2 regions of the Arthrobacter sp. 8AJ genome follow, and region 1 is predicted to be linked to the other one. Evidence: predicted binding sites of a transcription regulator. Region 1 holds the regulator's gene; the other holds the start of a gene.
What was found. The regulator LexA, encoded in region 1, represses DNA repair genes until DNA is damaged. The targets are predictions, from matches to a motif close to TCGAACANNTGTTCGA.
Positions count from the first base shown of each region.

Region 2: BACI349Y_RS19205 (LexA family protein) is a predicted target of LexA. The motif match lies at 4,393-4,408, and genes of this name have one in related genera.

Region 1 is NZ_LR733289.1:2,608,992-2,618,797, forward strand. It holds gene BACI349Y_RS12145 (MFS transporter) at 1-1,267, opposite strand, end outside; gene BACI349Y_RS12150 (SseB family protein) at 1,325-2,209, opposite strand; gene priA (bifunctional 1-(5-phosphoribosyl)-5-((5-phosphoribosylamino)methylideneamino)imidazole-4-carboxamide isomerase/phosphoribosylanthranilate isomerase PriA) at 2,231-2,977, opposite strand; gene BACI349Y_RS12160 (hypothetical protein) at 3,062-3,220, opposite strand; gene hisH (imidazole glycerol phosphate synthase subunit HisH) at 3,221-3,982, opposite strand; gene hisB (imidazoleglycerol-phosphate dehydratase HisB) at 3,979-4,605, opposite strand; gene BACI349Y_RS12175 (histidinol-phosphate transaminase) at 4,667-5,785, opposite strand; gene BACI349Y_RS12180 (LysM peptidoglycan-binding domain-containing protein) at 6,013-6,363, opposite strand; gene lexA (transcriptional repressor LexA) at 6,718-7,452, shown strand; gene BACI349Y_RS12190 (ATP-dependent DNA helicase) at 7,501-9,558, opposite strand; gene hflX (GTPase HflX) at 9,551-9,806, opposite strand, start outside.
Region 2 is NZ_LR733289.1:4,121,709-4,131,514, forward strand. It holds gene BACI349Y_RS19170 (EAL domain-containing protein) at 1-520, shown strand, start outside; gene BACI349Y_RS19175 (DUF6480 family protein) at 582-818, opposite strand; gene BACI349Y_RS19180 (hypothetical protein) at 954-1,313, shown strand; gene BACI349Y_RS19185 (glycerophosphodiester phosphodiesterase family protein) at 1,362-2,201, opposite strand; gene BACI349Y_RS19190 (hypothetical protein) at 2,243-2,506, opposite strand; gene BACI349Y_RS19195 (HAD family hydrolase) at 2,632-3,450, opposite strand; gene BACI349Y_RS19200 (hypothetical protein) at 3,460-4,269, opposite strand; gene BACI349Y_RS19205 (LexA family protein) at 4,422-4,853, shown strand; gene BACI349Y_RS19210 (Y-family DNA polymerase) at 4,877-6,175, shown strand; gene BACI349Y_RS19215 (lmo0937 family membrane protein) at 6,264-6,410, opposite strand; gene BACI349Y_RS19220 (ABC transporter substrate-binding protein) at 6,709-7,887, shown strand; gene BACI349Y_RS19225 (matrixin family metalloprotease) at 8,355-9,131, shown strand; gene BACI349Y_RS19230 (carbohydrate kinase family protein) at 9,138-9,806, opposite strand, start outside.

The DNA.
Region 1 (9,806 bases):
GCGCTAGGCCCACCAGGCAGAGCAGCACGCCGGCGGCGCCGACGGACACGAAGCCGCCGGAGGGGCCCATGATGTCGATGAAGACCCCGGCGAGGGGCGAACCGAGCGCAACGCCGGCGGTCAGCGCGGAACCGTACCAGCCCATGGCCTCCCCGCGCCGTTCCTCCGATACCAGGTCCGCGACCTTCTCGGAGGCCGCGGACAGCACGGGGGCGCAGAGCAGGCCGGGGAGGACGGATATGAAGGCAAGCGTCCACGTGTCGTGGGCGAAGGCCATGGGCAGCGTCAGCGCGGCCATGCCCAGCAGCAGGATGACAGGTGGAATGGGCCGGTGCATGGCGCCGTAAATCAGGCCGCCCAGCACAGAGGCAGCGCACCAGAAGACAAAGACAATTCCGATTTCGCTCTGGTGGCCGCCGGTTTCCAGGGCCGCGACAATGCCGACGTCGGTGCCGCTGAGGACCATGCCCGCGCCGGCGGCAACGGCGAAGAGTGCCGCGACCGTGGCGGTGAACCAGGCGAAGCCCCCGGCCAGCCTCCCCCGCAGGCCGCCCTGCGCCGCGCTGGTGGCCGCGCCCGCAGGGGCCAGCTCCGCGGCCGCTTCCTGGACATGCGCCGGTGCCGTGGAGACGACGGCGACTTCCGCAGCGTGCTGTTCATCCTCGACGCATTCGACCGTTTGGTCCCGGCTGCGGGTGGGCGGGTTGAACCACATGAGGAACAGCCCGGCGAGGGACGTAGCCACGCCCACCACTGTCAGTCCCGCAGTAGTGTGGCCGCGGGTAGCTACGACGGCGCCGGCGGCCGGCCCGATCATGAACACGAATTCCGTGGTGATGGCGTCCAGGGCAAACGCGGTGCGCCGCTGGTCACCCTCGGCCAGGACACCCAGGGATTGCCGCACCACGCTGAAAATGGGCAATGTGAGCAGGCCGCCCACGAAGACCAGCGGCAGGAGCCACTGGTACGACACATGGGGCACGATGGACCAGATCACGGTCTCCGAGATGACCGACGGGATGAGGGCGGTCCGCAACCCCACGGTATCCACGCGCCTCCCCCGCCACGGCGCCCCGAGGGCAATGCCGATGGTCATGACCGCCGCTGCAGCGCCGGCTGCGGCGTAGCCCTGGCCCAGGGTGAGGACAATGTGCAGGGTCAGCAGGACCCCCGCGGCTGAATGCGGGATGCGGGCAACCATGCCCACCAGCAGCAGCCGCCGGATCGGCCGGATGGCGAGCAACTCCCGGTAGAGAGCGAAATTCACGAAGCGGTCCTTCAGGGTATTCCGCTGTACCGGCGGGGATCACCCACCCTGCAGCGGTTAATCGGGAGCGCGCCTCAGTTTGATTTCAAGGGAGTCGACGCGCTCCCCAAACAATACATTCTGTGACCACTCTGACTGCAGGCCGGCCACCAGCTCCTGCACACCGGCAGCGTCGAGGCCGTCTTCAAGGTAAAGCACCACTTGCAGCTCCGGCCCGGCACCACCGCCTGGAACAACAGAGCCGTCGGCGGCCATGGCGGCCACTCCCCTGCCAGGCAGCAGCTCGATGCCGCGGACAGCCGCGAAGCCGGCGGCAGCGGTGCCCATTTCGGCGGCAAGCTCCTGGTCACTGTAGGAAGGGGTCCAGCCATGCTGCTGGGCGAGGGCCCAGACACCGGGCCTGCGCACCACGAACGTCACGTCGGCGCCCGGATCCAGGACCAGGAGTTCTGCACCTTCGGCGACGGCCGAGAGCGCCGCGCGGGCGGCGTAGACGGCCACCGGACGGGCCTCGGGATGCCATGCGGACAATGCGTCCGCCGAGGTGAAGGCCGGCAGCGCAGTCCGTCCGTCCGCAGCCTTCAGCGTCACCAGCGCCATATCCGCCTGTTTGTCGGCGTGCAGCCCGTGCTCTGTTTCTGCCTCTTCAGCCAGCTGCGCCACGATGGGAATGAAGACCCGGGCCGTGGCCAGCGACGCAACGACGTCAGCCTCGTCGCCCCGCCCCTGGCGGAGCGCGGCAATTGCGCCGAGGTAGCCGGCGTCGGCCGTTCCGTCGTCGTCCTCGAAGTTGTGGATCTTTGCGTCCTCACCGGCGAGGCTGCGGCCGGCCCATGGCTGTCCCGCGGAGTCCGTGGCACCACCGGCGCCGGCCAGCGCCGCCGCGATATGTCCGGGCAGGTGGCGGGCGGGAGGGTTTACCGGTTCTTCGGAGCTGGGCATGGCCGGGCTGCTTCCCCGCGCCTAGCGGCGGCCGGCGACGTCGAGGGCTTCGGGCAGCGTGAAGGCTCCGGCGTAGAGGGCCTTGCCCACAATGGCGCCTTCGACGCCCAGGGGAACCAGCGAGCGGAGGACCTTGAGGTCGTCCAGGCTGGAGATGCCGCCGGAGGCCACCACGGGCTTGCCGGTCTTCTCCACCATCTGGCGCAGGAGTTCAACGTTCGGGCCCTGCAGGGTGCCGTCCTTGGTCACATCGGTCACCACATAGCGGGCGCAGCCGGCCTCTTCGAGGCGGCCCAGCACGTCCCACAGGTCCCCGCCTTCCTTCGTCCAGCCACGGCCGGCCAGGGTGGTCCCCCGGACGTCAAGGCCGACGGCGATCTTGTCGCCGAAGCGCTCGATGGCCCGGGCAGTCCACTCCGGGTTTTCCAGTGCCGCGGTCCCGAGGTTGACGCGTGCCACACCCAAATCGAGGGCTGCTTCCAGGGTCTCGTCATCGCGGAGGCCGCCCGAGAGCTCCACCTTGATGTCCAGCCTGCCCACCACCTCGCGGAGCAGGTCGGCGTTGGAGCCACGCCCAAACGCTGCGTCAAGGTCCACCAGGTGAACCCATTCGGCGCCCTGCTGCTGCCAGTTCAGCGCCGCTTCGAGGGGCGTTCCGTAGCTGGTTTCGCTTCCTGCCTCGCCCTGGACCAGCCGGACGGCCTGGCCGTTGACGACGTCGACGGCAGGCAGCAGTTCAAGTACCGGCAGGTCATGTGCGGTGGTCATACTCATCCTCGGTGTTGGTTCTTCGGTTTCGGGCAAAGGCGGGTGGAAGTCGGCGCGCTCAGGCAGTGCCGCGGAGCCCCTGGATCAGCCGGCCGGCAGCGTGAGCAGGTAGGCGGCGACCAGCGACATGGCGGCCAGGATATAAAAGGCCACCTGGGTCCAGGGGGGCTTGCGCTGCTGCCGGAACGAGATGCCGCCGCCAATCAGCAGGCCGGCGAGGCCCGTCAGGAGTACGGGCCACATCTAGGCGTCACTGCCGGCGTCGGCGGCCGGGGCGCCGGAGTCAGCGGCGGCCGGCTTGCGCAGGCCTTCCACCCAGTTGCGCAGGAGCCGCGCACCGGCATCGCCGGACTTTTCGGGGTGGAACTGGGTGGCGCAGAGCGGGCCGTTTTCTACGGCGGCGATGAACGGTCCGCCATGCTCGGACCAGGTAACCAGGGGCGGCGCCATCCGGGGCTGGATGACGTCGAAGTTCCATTCCTGCACGCCGTAGGAGTGCACGAAGTAGAACCGCTCATTTTCGACGCCGGCAAAGAGTTTCGAGCCTTCGGGGACCTTGACGGTGTTCCAGCCCATGTGCGGAACAACTTCGGCGGGGAGTGCCTCCACCTTGCCGGGCCATTCGCCGATGCCCTGCGCTTCGGTGCCGTGTTCGACGCCGGCTTCAAACAGGACCTGCAGGCCCACGCAGATCCCAAGGACCGGGCGGCCGCCTGCCACGCGCCGGCCGATGAGCCGGATGCCGTCCACGGCCTTGAGCTCGCGCATCACGGTCTCGAACGCGCCGACGCCCGGCACCACCAGGCCGTCCGCGTTCAGCACGTCCTCCGGCTTGGCGCTCAGGACCACTTCCGCGCCGGCACGTTCCAGCGCGCGCACGGCCGAGCGGACGTTCCCGGACCCGTAGTCCAGCACCGTGACCGTGGGCTTGCCCTCCGGCGACGGCAGGCTGCGCGACGCCGACGGGTCGATGATTGCCCCGTCCTTCAGGACCTGCCCGCTCACAGCGCACCCTTGGTGGACGGGATGCCCTCAACCCGGGGATCCGGTTCGACGGCGGCGCGGAGGGCGCGGGCAAAGGCCTTGAACTGTGCCTCGACGATGTGGTGCGGGTCCCGGCCGGCAATCACGTTCATGTGCAGGCAGATGCCGGCGTGCAGGGTGATGGCCTCGAACACGTGGCGGGTCAGGGACCCGGTGAAGTGGCCGCCGATCAGGTGGTATTCCTGGCCCGCCGGCTCACCCCCGTGCACCAGATACGGGCGGCCGGACACGTCCACCACCGCATTGGCAAGGGCCTCATCCAGCGGCACGGTGGCTTCGCCGAACCGGCGGATCCCTGCTTTGTTGCCCAGGGCGGTCCGCAGGACCTCGCCGAAGGTGATGGCGACGTCCTCCACGGTGTGGTGGACGTCGATGAGGGTGTCGCCGGTGGCCTTGACCGTCATGTCGATCAGCGAGTGCTTGCACAGGGCGGTCAGCATGTGGTCATAGAACGGCACCGAGGTATCGATGTCCGACACGCCGGTTCCGTCGAGGTTGATCTCCACGAGTACGGAGGACTCGCTGGTGGCACGCTCCATGCGGGCGGTCCGGGCAGCAGCCGTATTCGATCCGGTTGGACTCATGGTGAAGGATCCTTAGTGGGAGAAGGAGTGGTTCAAGGCGACCAGCGCCGCAGTATCAAGTCTAGGCGTGAAGCGCGGCGTGGCCGGCAAGGATGCGTTCCAGGGACGTGAGGAAGGCTGTGGTTTCCGCCTCAGTGCCTGCGGTGACCCGGAGGTGGCCGGGGATGCCCACGTCCCGGATGAGCACGCCCGCGTCCAGCAGTTCCTGCCAGACCTGGTGCGGATTTTCCAGGCCGCCAAAGAACACGTAGTTGGAGTCCGACGCGGCGGGCTTGAGGCCCATCCTGGTCAGTTCGGCCACGATGCGGTCCCGCTGCTTCTTAATGTCCTCGACGTCGGCCATGAGCGCTTCGCGGTGTTCGAGTGCGGCCAGGGCGGTGGCCTGGGTGATGGCGGACAGGTGGTACGGCAGGCGGACCAGGCGCAGGGCGTCGGTGACCTCGGGTGCAGCGGCCATGTAGCCGAGCCGGGCCCCCGCCAGGGCGAACGCCTTGCTCATGGTGCGGGACACGATCAGCCGCTCACGGCCGGGCAGGAGCGTCAGCGCGCTGGGCGTTCCGTCGTGCGCGAACTCGTGGTACGCCTCATCGACTATGACGATGGCCTGGCTGTCCGAACCGGCCTCGTAGACGGCCTCCACGACGTCCAGCCCAAGTCCGGTCCCGGTGGGGTTGTTGGGCGAGCAGAGGAACACGATGTTCGGCTGCAGTTCCTTGACCTGGCGCGCGGCCGACTCCGCGCTGAGGTCATAGCCCTCCGCGCGCTCCCCGGTGATGTACTGCGTGTCTGTTCCGCTGGCCAGCAGGGGGTACATGGAGTACGTGGGCGGGAAACCCAGTGCGGTGCGGCCCGGACCGCCAAAGGCCTGGAGGATCTGCTGGAGGACCTCGTTGGAACCGTTGGCGGCCCACAGGTTGGTTTCATGGAGCCCATGCCCGAGGTATTCGGCCAGGGCCTTCCGGAGCGCGGTGAACTCACGGTCCGGGTAACGGTTTAGACCCGCAGCGGCCTCCGTCACGGCGGCACTGATGGCTGCGCGCACGTCGGCGGGGACGCCATGGGTGTTTTCATTGACGTTCAGCAGAATGGGGACGTCCAGTTGGGGCGCCCCGTAAGGGGTCAGGCCGCGGAGGTTGCTGCGGAGGGGAAGCCGGTTCAGACGTTCTAGCTGGTCGTTCACCTGAACAGTTTAGTTGCCGCGGCAACGACCGGAAAATGTGACGGTTCCTGTTCGCCCTCGGCATGTCCCGCGGCGGCCCGCTCCAGGGCTTGCCAGCCAGCCAGGCAGGCCACCCTCGCAGAGGCCACGAACTCAGGGGTGGCGCCGGTCAGTGGGCGGCCGGTCAGTGGGCGGCCGGTCAGTGGGCGGCCGGTCAGTGGGCGGGGACGGTCAGTGAGTGGGGACGGTCAGTGAGTGGGGACGAAGAGCTGCTGGCCCGGAAGAACGGTGCCCGCGGCAAGGTTGTTGAGCTGGACGATGTCCGCCACGACGTCCCGGGCGTCCCGGTCCGGAGCGACGGCGCCCGCAATGGCCCACAGCGACTGGCCGGACTGCACGGTCACCGTGACGGTGGGCGTCACGGCAAGGTCGGCGGCCGAGTCCGAGGCCTTGGCCGGGGAGTGGAAGAGGCCCGAAAGCGACAGCAGGAGTACAGCCAGGAGCACGAGCGGAACTCCGATCAGGACGATCCTCCCCCGGCGGGTCAGCCGCAGGGGTGCGGACGAAGGTGAAACCTGGTGAAGAGATAAAGCTGACATGAACTAAGCCCTCCTGGACTTGCCGTGCTGCCCGGGTGTCCGCCCGCTGCTGCCTTGCCGTTCATATCGCGCCGGGACTTCTCCCGGCCGCGTATTCGAATGGGGCACCTGCTGGTTAGAACACATGTTCGAACTTTGCTTGTTAAGTTTTAGCACCTATCAACGAACAATGTCGAGACTCGCTAGAACAAATGTTTGAAAAAGCAATGTGGCTGGCCTAGTTTTGAAACCACAGAACATCCACCACTGAAGTTGAACAGCAGGGTCTGACAATGACAGTGGGAGTCCTTCCGGCGGCACTGTGGAACAGCCGCACACGGAAGATCCGGCGGCAAGCGAAAGGCATTGGCGAATATGGCAGCAGCAGCCGCCGGGGGCAGGACCGCCCCGCAATCCAAGAGGACAGCCAAGGGCCTGACCCCACGGCAGAAAAAGATCCTCGAAACCATCCAGCGCTCGGTCAACGAGAACGGTTATCCGCCCTCCATGCGCGAGATCGGCGATACCGTCGGCCTTGCGAGCCTGTCCAGCGTGACCCACCAGCTCTCACAGTTGGAGAAGCTGGGTTACCTGCGCCGCGACCCCAAGCGGCCGCGCGCCATGGAAGTGCTGATGCCGCTCACGCTCGACGGCGGGGGCAAAGGCGCCGGCGCGTCTCCTGCGCCGCAGGCTGCGGGCGGCGGCGCCACGGTCACCGAACTGCCCACCGCGCTGGATACGGCCATGGTTCCGCTGGTGGGCCGGATTGCCGCCGGCGGCCCCATCCTCGCCGAACAGCTCGTGGAAGACGTCATGCCGCTGCCCCGCCAGCTGGTGGGCCAGGGCGAACTTTTCATGCTGAGGGTGGCCGGTGACTCCATGGTGGACGCCGCCATTTGCGACGGCGACTGGGTGGTGGTGCGGCGGCAGGCTGACGCTGCCAACGGGGACATTGTTGCTGCCCTGCTGGACGACGAGGCGACCGTGAAGACGTTCCGCCAGCGCGACGGACACACCTGGCTGCTCCCCCAGAACACGCAGTACGAACCAATCCTGGGCGACCACGCCACCATCATGGGCAAGGTCGTCTCAGTCCTGCGTTCGCTCTAGCCTGCGCACGCCTGCGCGGCATCCGCGCAGGCGTTGTCCGGCGGTTTCTCAGGAAGCGTCGGCACCAAGCCGGGTGAGCGCAGCCAGCGCCTTGGCGCGATCGGTGGTGGCCCAGAACGGGGGCAGCGCCCCGCGCAGGAATCCCGCATAGCGTTCGGTGGCCAGCCGTGAGTCCAGGACAGCCACCACCCCTTTGTCCCCGGTAGACCTGATCAGGCGGCCGGCGCCCTGCGCAAGCCGGATGGCCGCGTGGGTGGCAGAAACGGACATGAAGCCGTTTCCCCCTGCCTGCGCCACGGCACGCGAACGCGCCGTCATCAGGGGATCGTCCGGCCGCGGGAAGGGGATGCGGTCTATCACCACCAGCCGGCAGGATCCTCCGGGAACGTCGACGCCCTGCCACAGGGACATGGTTCCGAAGAGGCAGGTGTCCGGTTCGTCGGCGAATTGCTTCACCAGGGCGGTCATGGTCGACTCGCCCTGGCAGAGAACAGTCATATTGAGCTTGGGCCGGAGGGCATCGGCGGCCTCTTCGGCGGCCCGACGCGAGGAGAACAGGCACAGGGCGCCCCCACCGGATGCCTTGATGAGTGCTTCGAGTTCTGACAGCGCTTCCGGTGACACGCCGCGGCCGGGCTTGGGCAGGTGGCCGGCGACGTAGAGGATGCCCTGTTTGGGATAGTCGAAGGGCGAGCCAACATCCACGCCCGTCCAGCTGGGGGCTCCGTCGCCTACCAGGCCCAGTCCCCCGGCCGCCGGTTCAAAGGCGGAGCCAATGGCCAGGGTGGCAGAGGTCAGCACGACGGTATGGTCCGCAAAAAGCCCCTCCCGCAGCCTGCCGGCGACGGACAGCGGGGCTATGTTAATCAGCACCGGTGCACTGTCATCGGGCGCTGAGTATCCCTGGCCGGGGTCGAAGGTGCTGGCGCGGGAAAACCACACCACTTCGCGGTTCTCGCGTGCAGCAATGAGCCTTTCGCAGAGTTCCAGGATGAGCATCAGCCGGGAACGCGCCAGCTGCCGCCCGCCGTCGGCTGTGGTGTTGCTGTCCCCTTTGGAATCGGACAACGCGGCCCGGCACGCTTCACGCAATTGGTCCACGCAGTCGAGCTGTTCATCATTCAGCCCGTTGGGAAGCAGACCGTTCGGCGCGCCGGCAAGAGCCAGCTCCAGGTTTGCAGCTGCGGCGTTCAGGGCATCAACGGTGATGGCGGTATGTTTCCGGGCACCCGAAGCGGCAGCGTGGACCATGGCCACGGACAACTGTCCGGACACGGCGCCAGTGACCCGGTCCTGCAGTTCGTGCGCTTCGTCCACCACCACGACGTCGTATTCGGGCAGGACCGCGAGTCCCTCGAACGCGCTGACGGCCAGCATGGCGTGGTTGGTCACCACCACATCGGCGTCGGCTGCGTCCTGGCGGGCGAGTTCGCTGAAGCATTCGGCGGCCATTGGGCATTTCTGTGCCCCCAGGCATTCCATCGAGGTCACGGAAACCTGGCGCCAGGCACGGTCGGTCACACCCGGCAGGAGCTCGTCCCTGTCGCCGGTGGCTGTCTTTTCAGCCCATTCGCGGAGCCGCACCACTTCCTTGCCAAGCTGCGACGATGGTCCGCCCACGGAAGCAGCGAAATGTGGAACGCTGGTGTCCTCTCCCAGGGAGAAGAGCTGACCTTCCGAGGGTTCCTCTGACGGGAACCCGCCTTCAAGCTTATGGCGGCAAACGTAGTTGGACCGCCCCTTGACCAGGGCAACCTTGACCGGCCGGTCCAGTGCCGGCGTGATGTTCTTCAGGAGCCGGGGCAGGTCCCTGCCCACAATCTGGGTCTGCAATGCCAGCGTGGCCGTGGACACCAGGGCCGGCTTGTTGCTTTCCAGGGCATGGGCGATAAGCGGCACCAGGTAGGCGAGCGATTTGCCGGTGCCGGTGCCTGCCTGGACCAACAAGTGGTTGCCCGTTTCGATGGCCCGGGCCACCTGGCGGGCCATTTCGTGTTGTCCGCTGCGGCTTTGTCCGCCCATGCCGGCGACGGCGCGGTCGAGCAGTTCAATAACGAACTGCTCGCCCGCCGTCTGCGCAGCTTCGCCGGCCGCGGGGTCAGTCATTGACGACGAATGGTTCCAGTTCAGACGCGAGGCCCTCCCGGACCATCACGGCAGCCCTGGTGCCTGCCTCAACGTGGTCCAGGCTGAGGATTTCGGCGTCGGACTCGTGGAGCTTGCTGAGCAGGTCCCCGCGGTCGTACGGAATGAGCAGCTCCATCTTGACCGATGGCCGGGGAATGGACTCACTGATGGCCTTTAGGAGTTCCGGAATGCCCTCCCCCGTCCGGGCGGAGACCACCACGTGCCGC
Region 2 (9,806 bases), 1.5 Mb from region 1:
GCGGCTGCCGGAGCTCTTCGACCACATTGAATTGCCCATCCACCGGGTGGTGCTCGAATTGACCCAGGACATTCCCGAAGAGGAATACCTTCAATTCCTTTCGGCGATCAATCCGCTGCGGGAAAAGGGCCTGCGCATTGCCGTCGACGACACCCACACCGGCGCCGGCGCGCTGAGCCGCATGGTCCACCTGGGGCCCGACTTCCTCAAGGTGGGCCGCAACGTGATCGGCGACGTCGACAAGGACGGCCTCCAGCGTGCGCTGGCTGCATGCCTGGTGGACTTCACCGACCAGGTTGGCATCACCCTGGTGGCCGAGGGCATCGAAACGGTGGGCGAACTCAAGGTCCTCACGGAACTGGGCATCAGCGCCGGCCAGGGCTACCTGCTGGGCCGGCCGTCGGTGCGGCCCAAGGACTGGGCCAGCTGGAACACGCGCCTCGACATGGACGGCCTGGAGCGCCACCTGGCCGGGCCGGGGGAACCTCGCGCCACCACCCGGGGAACAGAGTCGTCCTGAGAACCTGACGCAGTCAGCGGGGCGGCGGGCAGCATGCGCCGCCCCGCTGCACGTCCGGGCCCTATTCGGAGTGGCCCTGGTCCCTGCTCATCTGGCCCTCCGCCGGCGGCGTCTCTCCCGGCGGGACTCCCCCGCCCGGTTCCAGGCCGGTGACATTGCCTTCCAGCGGATCCGGGTTCGGCGAGCCGGCCGCCTCCCGGCTGCGCTGCTCCGCCGGATGGGGTTGGGCGGCGCCTACCTCTTCCTTACCCGGGCGGTCGGGGTTCGCGGGGTCATTTTCCGGATGGTAAGTGCTCATAGCCTTTCCTTTCCTCTCCGGCTGCGGTTCGGTTCCCCAGCACTGGACTAATTGTAAGCATGCTGATAATTCTGGAGGAGTAGGGCCGGCACGCCGCTGGGGCGGCCGGCACGCAACGCCGGAAGGAGCAGTCACATGGGTATCGGCGACAGCATTGGCAAGGCAGCAGAAAACGCCATGGAGGACCTGGCCGGGACATCCAAGCCGACGGAGAAAACGGACGTGCCGGACCCGGCAGATCCCAACGACGACGTGGAGGTCCACTCGTCCCTGAGCGAAGGCTCAAACGCGATGGAGGCGGAGAAGCAGAAGGCGCCCGGCCTCAAGACCGGGGCCGCCCCTGGGCCGGTCTCCAACAGCCCGCTGGGCGGCGACGCCGACAACGACAAGGCGCACAACGGCAGGGCGCACGGCGAGCGGGAGCAGGACGGCACAGCGGACGACGCCGGCCTGGCCGGGGACGCCACGGCGCCCACCGCAACAGACCAGGGCTAGGCGCCCGGGAACAGGCCGGGGGCTAGGCAGCCGGGAGCAGGCCAGAGGCTAGGCAGCTGGGCCGGGCGCCCGGTTAGCCTGCCCGGGCTTCTCCGGCCACTGGCCTCGGGCGCGCAGCACGTCGCGGAGCAGGTCCGCCCGGTCGGTGACGATGCCGTCCACCCCCAACTGGAGGAGCCGGTGCATCTCGCCGGCATCGTTGATGGTCCACACATGAACCACCAGGTCCAGGTCATGCGCCCGCCGGATGAAACCGGTGGTGACTACAGGCACCCGCCCATAGCGGACGGGCACTTGCAGAGCATGCACGTCCCGGAGCACCCGGCGCATGAGCCACCGGAACGCCGGACGTGGAAGCGCAGGCCCCAGCAAGGTGAAGAGGGCGCTCGAGGCCACTCCAGCGGACGAAGCCACAGGCTGGCTGAGCAGTTTCAGCACCGCGCGCCGCCGGCGGTCCGAAAAGCTGGTCACCAGAACGCGGTGGTGCACCTGGTGCCGCTCGATCGCGGCAGCGGTGCTGCGGACCGAGCCCCAGTCCTTGACGTCGAGGTTCAGCCGCGCTTCGGGCAGCTGGGTGACCAGTTCGTCGAACGTGGGGATGGGCTCGCGGCCGTTGATCCGCGCCCTGGCCACGTCCGCGGCCGGAAGTTCCGCCACCCGGCCCCTGCCGTCCGTGACCCGGTCCAGGGTTTCGTCATGGAAGAGCAGCAGCACGCCGTCCGCCGTCGTGTGCACATCCGTTTCGAGGTAGCGGAAGCCGAGGTCGACGCCGGCGCGGAACGCGGCCATGGAGTTTTCCAGGCCCTCAGCCGAGAATCCGCGGTGCGCCATGGCGATGGGAAGCTGCCGCCCGGCGTCGTCAGGGTGCTTGAAGAAAGGCAGGCTCACACTGCGAGCCTACCGCCCCCACCATGAGTGGAAACCGACCGTCAGTCCAGGCAGGCGGTCTCTCCGCAGGGAAGGATGTCCACGCCGTCGCCGCAGTGCAGCAGGGTCCGCCCACGGCCGGCGTCCAGGTGGACCCATACCGCGGTGTGGTCCGCCGTGACGGTGTCCACCACGCCGCCTGCCTCGAATCCGGGCGCGAACAGGACCCGGACCCGGTCACCCTGGCGCAACTGTTTCCAGTGCGGAGCGGGCGTTGCTTTGCGCTGCGGCGCATCGGCCGCGTGCTGCCTGACGTTTCGTGCCATCGTTGCCCCCTTCGAGCCGGCGGGAGGGTGCCTGCTCTCCACGCTTCACGCTACGCAGGGAAGGTAAACGCCAGGTGAGCGCAAGCTGTGAAAATGGGGGTGCCGGGTCCAGGACAGCCCGGGCGTCAGGAAAACTGGACGCCCAGGGCAGCGAGCCGGGCCTCCAAAACCTGGGCCACGCCGTCGTCGTCAAAATGCGGCGCCTGCTGCCCGGCCGCGCGGATGGCTTCCGGATGGCCGCTGGCCATCGCGTACCCATGACCGGCCCAGCGGAGCATCTCGATGTCGTTGGGCATGTCGCCGAAGGCCACCACGTCTGCGGCGTCGATGCCCAGTGCGCGTGCGTATTCTGCAAGCGTGACGGCCTTGTTCACGCCGGGCAGCGACAGTTCCAGCATCGCAACGCCCGGGGAGGAGTGGGTGGTGGCGGCCAGGTGTTCGACGGCGGGCGCCACCTCGGCGAGAAAATCGTCCGGAGTGCCATCACGGACGATGGCGAGGAACTTCACCACGGAATCATCGTCCGTCAGGGTTTGCTTCAGCGGCGCCGGAGTGAATTCGGCGAGCAGTTCGCTGGACTCGTTTTCGATGAAGCCCTGTTCCAGGTGGAATCCGGTGAGCGTTTCCGCGGCGAACAGCGCAGCCGGGCGGAGCCCCTTGATGATGCGGCGGGCTTCCAGGACGGTCTCGATGGCCAGTGTGCGGGCGGAGACCAGGCGGTCCGCTTCAAGGTCCCAGACGACGGCACCATTGGAGCAGATCACGCGGCCGGTGTGGCCCAGCTGTTCCTCCAGGGGGTGCAGCCAGCGGGGCGGGCGGCCGGTCACAAACACCAGTTCGACGCCCGCATCCCGGCAGGCGTGGAAGGCACGGATGGTGCGGTCACTGATTTTTCCGTCGTGTCCGAGGATCGTTCCGTCAATATCGCTTGCTACCAACCGCATCCTGCAAGTCTACGTGGGCGGTTGGCTCCCGTGCGCCGATTCCACGGACAGGAGCCGGGCGTAGTTCACGCACATGCTTAGGCTTTCATCGGCCGGGGCGCGGGTGCCCTTGAGGACTACCGGGGCGCCGGCGGCAAGACGCTGGCCGCCGGGCATTACCAGCGTTTCAGCGTCGAAACTGGTTCCTTCGGGGAAGATCAGGGTGTAATCGTTCCCGTCGGCAGCCTGCAGGATGACGCATCCGGCCCCGTCCCTGTCCATGTGGCCCTTGAGCTCCACCTCGGGTCCCGTTGCGGGCGTCTGGCTGGAGCGGACCACGGCCTTCAGCCCATCCGTTCCCGGCAGCACCGTGGTGGGAGGCTTCGCGGAGGCCGGCACCAGCCGGAAGGCGTAACGGCCCTCTGCTCCGCCTTCCGGAGTCATGACGAAGTCCACTCCCCGGACGGCGAGCGCCACCTGCGTTTTGAAGATGTTCCCGTCACAGGGGACCTGCAGCGGGGGAAGGACTTCGGCGCCGGCCTGGCTGGCAAGCGAAACCTCTGCCGTCACCGGACCCTCGCAGGTGAAATGCACCTCATAGCCACCCGGTTCCGCGCCAGTGAATCCGAAGCTGACCGTGGTGTTCGAGCTGGTGGAACCGGCGAACTCGCCGGGCAACCTGGGCTGCAGTTGCTCTTGGGACCACTGGCGCATGTCTTCCACCCCGGAAGCACGCGGATCGGCGCCGGGCTGGGCGGCAGCGGTGGCCGGGGGCGGCGGCACTGGAGCCTGCCCCTCGGGTACCTCGCTGTACGCGCACCCCGCCAGTCCCGGCGTCATCGCCGCCGCAATCCACCAAAGCCGTACCAACCGCATCGTTTCCCCCAGAGCAGACAGTGGCCTGAGTCTAGTCCCCCCGAGCGGGACTGCCCGTTGTCAGCCCCCGGGGCTACACTGAAACTATCGAACATATTTTCGAATAAAGGTGTGTTGTGGGCGTTATTGTCGGTCCCCGCGTGATAGACGCGGGCGCCTCGTTGTTCTCGGTGCTGATTTCCCCGGTCGCGGTGGCGGCGGGCTTTCCGTCGCCGGCACAGGACTACTTCGACGGCCGGATCGACCTGAACGCGCACCTGATCAAGGACATCACCAGCACCTTCGTGGTCCGGGTGACGGGGGATTCCATGGAGGGTGCCGGCATCAGCGACGGGGACGAACTGATCGTCAACCGTGCCCTCGAGCCCAGGGACGGGGCCGTGGTGATCGCCGTCCTGGACGGGGAACTGACGGTCAAGCGCTTGCGCATCACCCGCACTGGCGTGGTGCTGCAGGCGGAGAACCCCAAGTACCCGGACATCCACGTGCCCGCACTGTCCGAGCTGACCATCTGGGGCGTTGCCACCAGGTGCCTGCACCATGTCTGAGCTGCCCGCGCTTGGGGACCAGCATGGCTAAGCCCGTCCACATGCGGCAGATGCCGCAGATCGCGCACGTGGACGTCAACTGCTTCTACGCCTCCGCCGAGCGCGCCTTCGACCCCTCCCTGGAAGGGCGGCCGCTGGTGGTGCTCTCCAACAATGACGGCTGCGCCGTGACCCGTTCCCCGGAAGCGAAGGCACTGGGCATCGCCACCGGCGAACCGTGGTTCAAACTCGCGCCGCGGGCCAAGGAGTGGGGCCTGGTGGCAAAATCCAGCAACTATGAGCTGTACGGCGACATCAGCTCCCGCGTAATGGAACTGCTGGGCAGGTACTCGGCCTGGCTGGAGGTCTACAGCATCGACGAGGCATTCCTGGGCGTCAAGGGCACCCCGGACGAGCTGCTGTCCCTTGGCCGGAGGATGAAAGAGGCAGTCCGGCGGCACGTGGGGGTTCCCGTGTGCGTTGGCATCGCCCCCACTAAAACCCTGGCGAAACTCTGCAATAAATGGGCCAAGAACAATCCCGCCTTTGGCGGAGTCTGCCTGTGGGAATGCGTTCCGGCTGACGTGCGGGAGGGTTTGATGTCCCGGCTTCCTGTCAATGAGATCTGGGGCATTGCCGGGCGGCTCACAAAGCGCCTCAATGTGCTGGGCATCTTCACTGTCCAGGACCTTGTCAGGGCGGATCCGGTAATGATCAGGAATAAGTTCTCGGTGGTGCTGATGCGCACGGTCCTGGAACTGCGGGGCACCCCCTGCATCCCGATGGAAGAAGAGCGCATCGGCCGCGACCAGCTGATCTTTTCCCGCTCTTTCGCCACCCCTGTGACCACCGCCGCCGGGCTTCGGGAGGTGCTCAGCATCTACGGGCAGCAGGCGAGCGCCAGGCTCTCAAAGCACGGGCTGCAGGCAAAGGTCCTGACGGCGTTTGCTGCCACGTCCCCCTTCCGGGACCACGAGCAGGCGTACCCGTCTGTATGCGTCCCGCTGCCCATGCCTACGGCGGATCCGCTGCTGCTCACCAGGGCGGCGCATGCGCTGCTGCCCAGTATCCGGGACGGGCTCAAATACGCCAAGGCGGGGCTGATGCTCACCGACCTGCGGCCCACGGGAAACCAGCCGCCCCTGGAGCCATTCGAGAACCGGCATGAGGAACGCGGCATCGGGCCGCTGCTTGAGGATGTGAGCCGCCGCTTCGGGCGGGGCACCATCGGGCTGGGGCACGCGGGCATCAGGTCCGGGCTGGACTGGACCATGAAACGTGACATGCGCTCGCCCCGCTATACAACGCACTGGGACGAGCTGCCCTTGGTCAAGGCGGCGTGAGGGGTCAGGCGGCCTGGGGCTGCAAGGCGGCCTGGGGCCGACGGTTCCCGCCGCCGGACGCTGGGCCGGCGGCGGGGACGCGGGGTTGCTAGACGCGGGACCTGCCACGGACGAAGTGGAAGATCAGGACCACCACTGCGACAACCAACAGAATGTGGATCAGGCCGCCGCCAATGTTCGCGAGCAATCCGAGAAGCCAGAGAACGGCGATGATGATGGCAATCCAAAGCAACATGAGAGTCTCCTTGATTAGTTTTACAAAATCCCCATGCCGTGCACGTACCCACAATGCGGCACGCGAATCACGGCCCGCACCTGCTGATGGCATCGAAGGCCGCCGTTGCGTCCCGACTGCGGACAGGCCCCCTCCGCCGGACCTCCGAACAGCGTCCCCGCACGACGATTTTTGACGCCGCACTACGCCGCGTTGAGCGTTCGCGTCGCTGCATGAACGCCCGCTACGGGGTTGATTGTGGGGCCGCTGGGCGCTCCGTAATCTCGTCTCACCACCCACCCCAGCAAAGGATTTCCCCATGGCAAACCAGCAGGACAAGAGTCCGGAAGACCAGCACGGCTCCACCCGCATCGTCGCCGGGCAGCCCGCCAAGCCCACACGCCCGCTCGGCCTGAAGATCGGAATCGCGGCAGCCGTCCTGGCCCTCATCGGTGGGGGCGCCGCCGTCGCGTCCGCCGTGAACAGCGGGACACCGGCAGCCTCGCAGGAGGCTGCCCCGTCAGGCAACCCCGCGGCCGAACTGAAGCTCGGCTACTTTGGAAACGTCACGCATGCCCCGGCCCTCGTGGGCGTCAGCAAAGGCTTCATCAAGGACGAACTCGGCAGCACCAGGCTCAGCACCCAGGTGTTCAACGCCGGCCCGGCAGCCATCGAAGCCCTGAACGCAGGGGCCATCGACGCCACCTACATCGGCCCGAACCCGGCCATCAACTCCTTCGTGAAGAGCCAGGGCCAGTCGATCAACATCATCGCCGGCGCCGCAGCCGGCGGGGCGCAGCTGGTGGTCAAGCCGGACATCACCTCCGCCGCGGACCTCAAAGGCAAGACCCTCGCCTCCCCGCAGCTGGGCGGCACCCAGGACGTGGCCCTGCGCGCCTGGCTCTCCTCCCAGGGGTACAAGACCGGGGTGGACGGCAGCGGTGACGTGGCCATCAACCCCACGGAGAACGCCCAGACCCTCAAGCTGTTCCAGGACGGAAAGCTCGACGGTGCGTGGTTGCCTGAGCCGTGGGCGTCACGCCTGGTGCTGAATGCCGGCGCGAAGGTGCTGGTGGACGAAAAGGACCTGTGGGACGGTTCGCTGTCCGGCAAGCCGGGCGAGTTCCCCACCACCATCCTGATCGTGAACCAGAAGTTCGCGGCAGACCACCCGGACACCGTCAAGGCACTCCTGAAGGGCCACGCGAAGTCGGTCGAATGGCTCAACAGCGCTTCTGCCGGCGACAAGGCCACCGTCATCAATGCAGCCCTCAAGGAAGCAGCCGGCGCCGAACTGAAGGCGGATGTCATTGACCGCTCCCTGAAGAACATCGTTTTCACCGTTGACCCGCTGGCCGGAACCTACCAGAAGCTCCTGGCCGACGGCGTGACCGCAGGCACCACCAAGCAGGCCGACATCAACGGCATCTTCGACCTGCGCGCCCTCAACAGCGTCTCGAACGGAAAGACCCCGGCCGCAGGGCTCGGCAAGGAGTAAAGCCTCATCGATTGCTCCGTAAACGCCCTTTTGACCCCTCATAACGGCATCTACGGAGCAATCGATGTGGCCTCGGGCCTCCACTTCGGCCCCGGAGCGGCCTGCATCCGGGGCCGCCTTTCTTGCTCAAATCCTGCGCCTTTCCCGCGGCAAGGCCGGGCAGCCCGCCCCTAGGCTGGAAGGGTTGGCCGGCGGGCGGCAGGAATCAGGGGGTGCCGGTGCACGGCTTCGGGAATGACGATAAGTCTCATCAGGACATGCCCGGCGGGTTCGCGCCGCCAAACGTCCGGCGCTCCCCCAGTGGACGTATCCCGCAATGGGCCATCGATGAAGCGTACGGAAGGGCGGAGGCTCCTTCGCCCTGGCGCAGTGCTGAAGCCCCTCAACGGCGCCGGAAGAAGTTCCGCAGCAGGGCGGGAAGAGAAGGGTTCCGGTCGAAGCGGACCGCTCCGTCGCGGACGGTCCGGTTGCGGACAGTCCTTGGGATCGCCCTGGTGGTCTGCCTGTACTTCACGCCGACGCTCTTCGACCGCGTGGTTCTTCCCGCCGCAGCCCCCTACCTGCCGGGGGCGAAAATGCCGCCGCCGGGGCATGAGGCAGCCTCCGCACCCCTGGGCACGCCACCCGCAAGCACGGGCTCCGCTGCCTTTGTGCTGCAGGAGTCGCCGAAAGAGGGCCAGCGGCTGGTCGCGTACGATCCGTGCCGCCCGGTCCATTACGTTGTCCGGCCGGATAACGCGCTGCCGGGTGGCAATGTCCTGGTCCGGGAGGCAGTGGCAGCAGTCTCCCAGGCCTCCGGGCTGCAGTTTGTCTATGACGGACCCACCACGGAAGCGCCGTCGGATGACCGGTCTGCTTTCCAGCCGGACCGCTACGGAAAGCGGTGGGTACCGGTACTCATCGCCTGGTCAACGCCCATGGAAACGCCGGGCCTTGCCGGAAATGTTGCGGGCCTTGGCGGGAGCGGTTACGTGGAGGCCGCCGGGCAGCCGCTGGTCCTCGAAGCCGGCCAGGTGCGCCTTGATGCCCCTGACCTTGCCGGCATCATCGCCAGCCGCCCGGACGGCGCGGCGGAGGTGCGCGCCATCATCATGCACGAACTGGCACACGTGCTGGGCCTGGACCACGTGAATGATCCGACGCAACTGATGTATGCGGAAAACATGGGCGTCAGGAACTTCGCTGCGGGTGACCTCGCCGGGCTGGCCCTGCTGGGCAGCGGTCCCTGCGTCCCGCAGCTCTAGGCCCTTCTAACCCTCCGTGGCCTCAGCCCCGTGGAGCTCCTCCCGGGTCGGCGGGTTGGCACCCGGGCGCGACACGGTGACGGCTGCGGCGCGGGCGGCGTGTGCCAGGAGTTCGGAGAGTCCCTCGACGGGAAGGTCGCGCAGGTCCTGCCGGTTCTGGGCGCCGTCCAGCTCCCGGTCCACCAGGCCGGACAGCAGCGCCGCCATGAAGGAATCCCCAGCCCCCACGGTATCCGCCACTTCCACCCTGGGCGCAGGAATAGCGGCTTCACCGGCACGGCACACACCCCACGGCCCGTCCGCACCGCGGGTAACCACCACCATCGCAGGGCCTTCCTCCCCGCCGAGCGCCAGCCACTTGCGGGCCGAATCCAGCACATCCTGTCCCGGATAAAGCCACGCAAGGTCCTCGTCGGACGCTTTCACCACGTCGGACAACGTGACGAACTTTTCGGCCTGGCGCCGGGCAAAGTCCACGTCCGTGATGATGCTGGGCCGGCAGTTGGGATCGAAACTGATGGTGGCGGACGGGTGGGCGTATTCGACGGCGGCCAGCACTTCTGTGGCCCCGGGCGCCAGCATGGTGGCAATGGAGCCGGTGTGCAGCAGGGTGGTTCCCTGCAGCATGAAGCCAAGCCGGTCTGCCAGGTGCGGCAGCTCCCAGGCGAGGTCGAA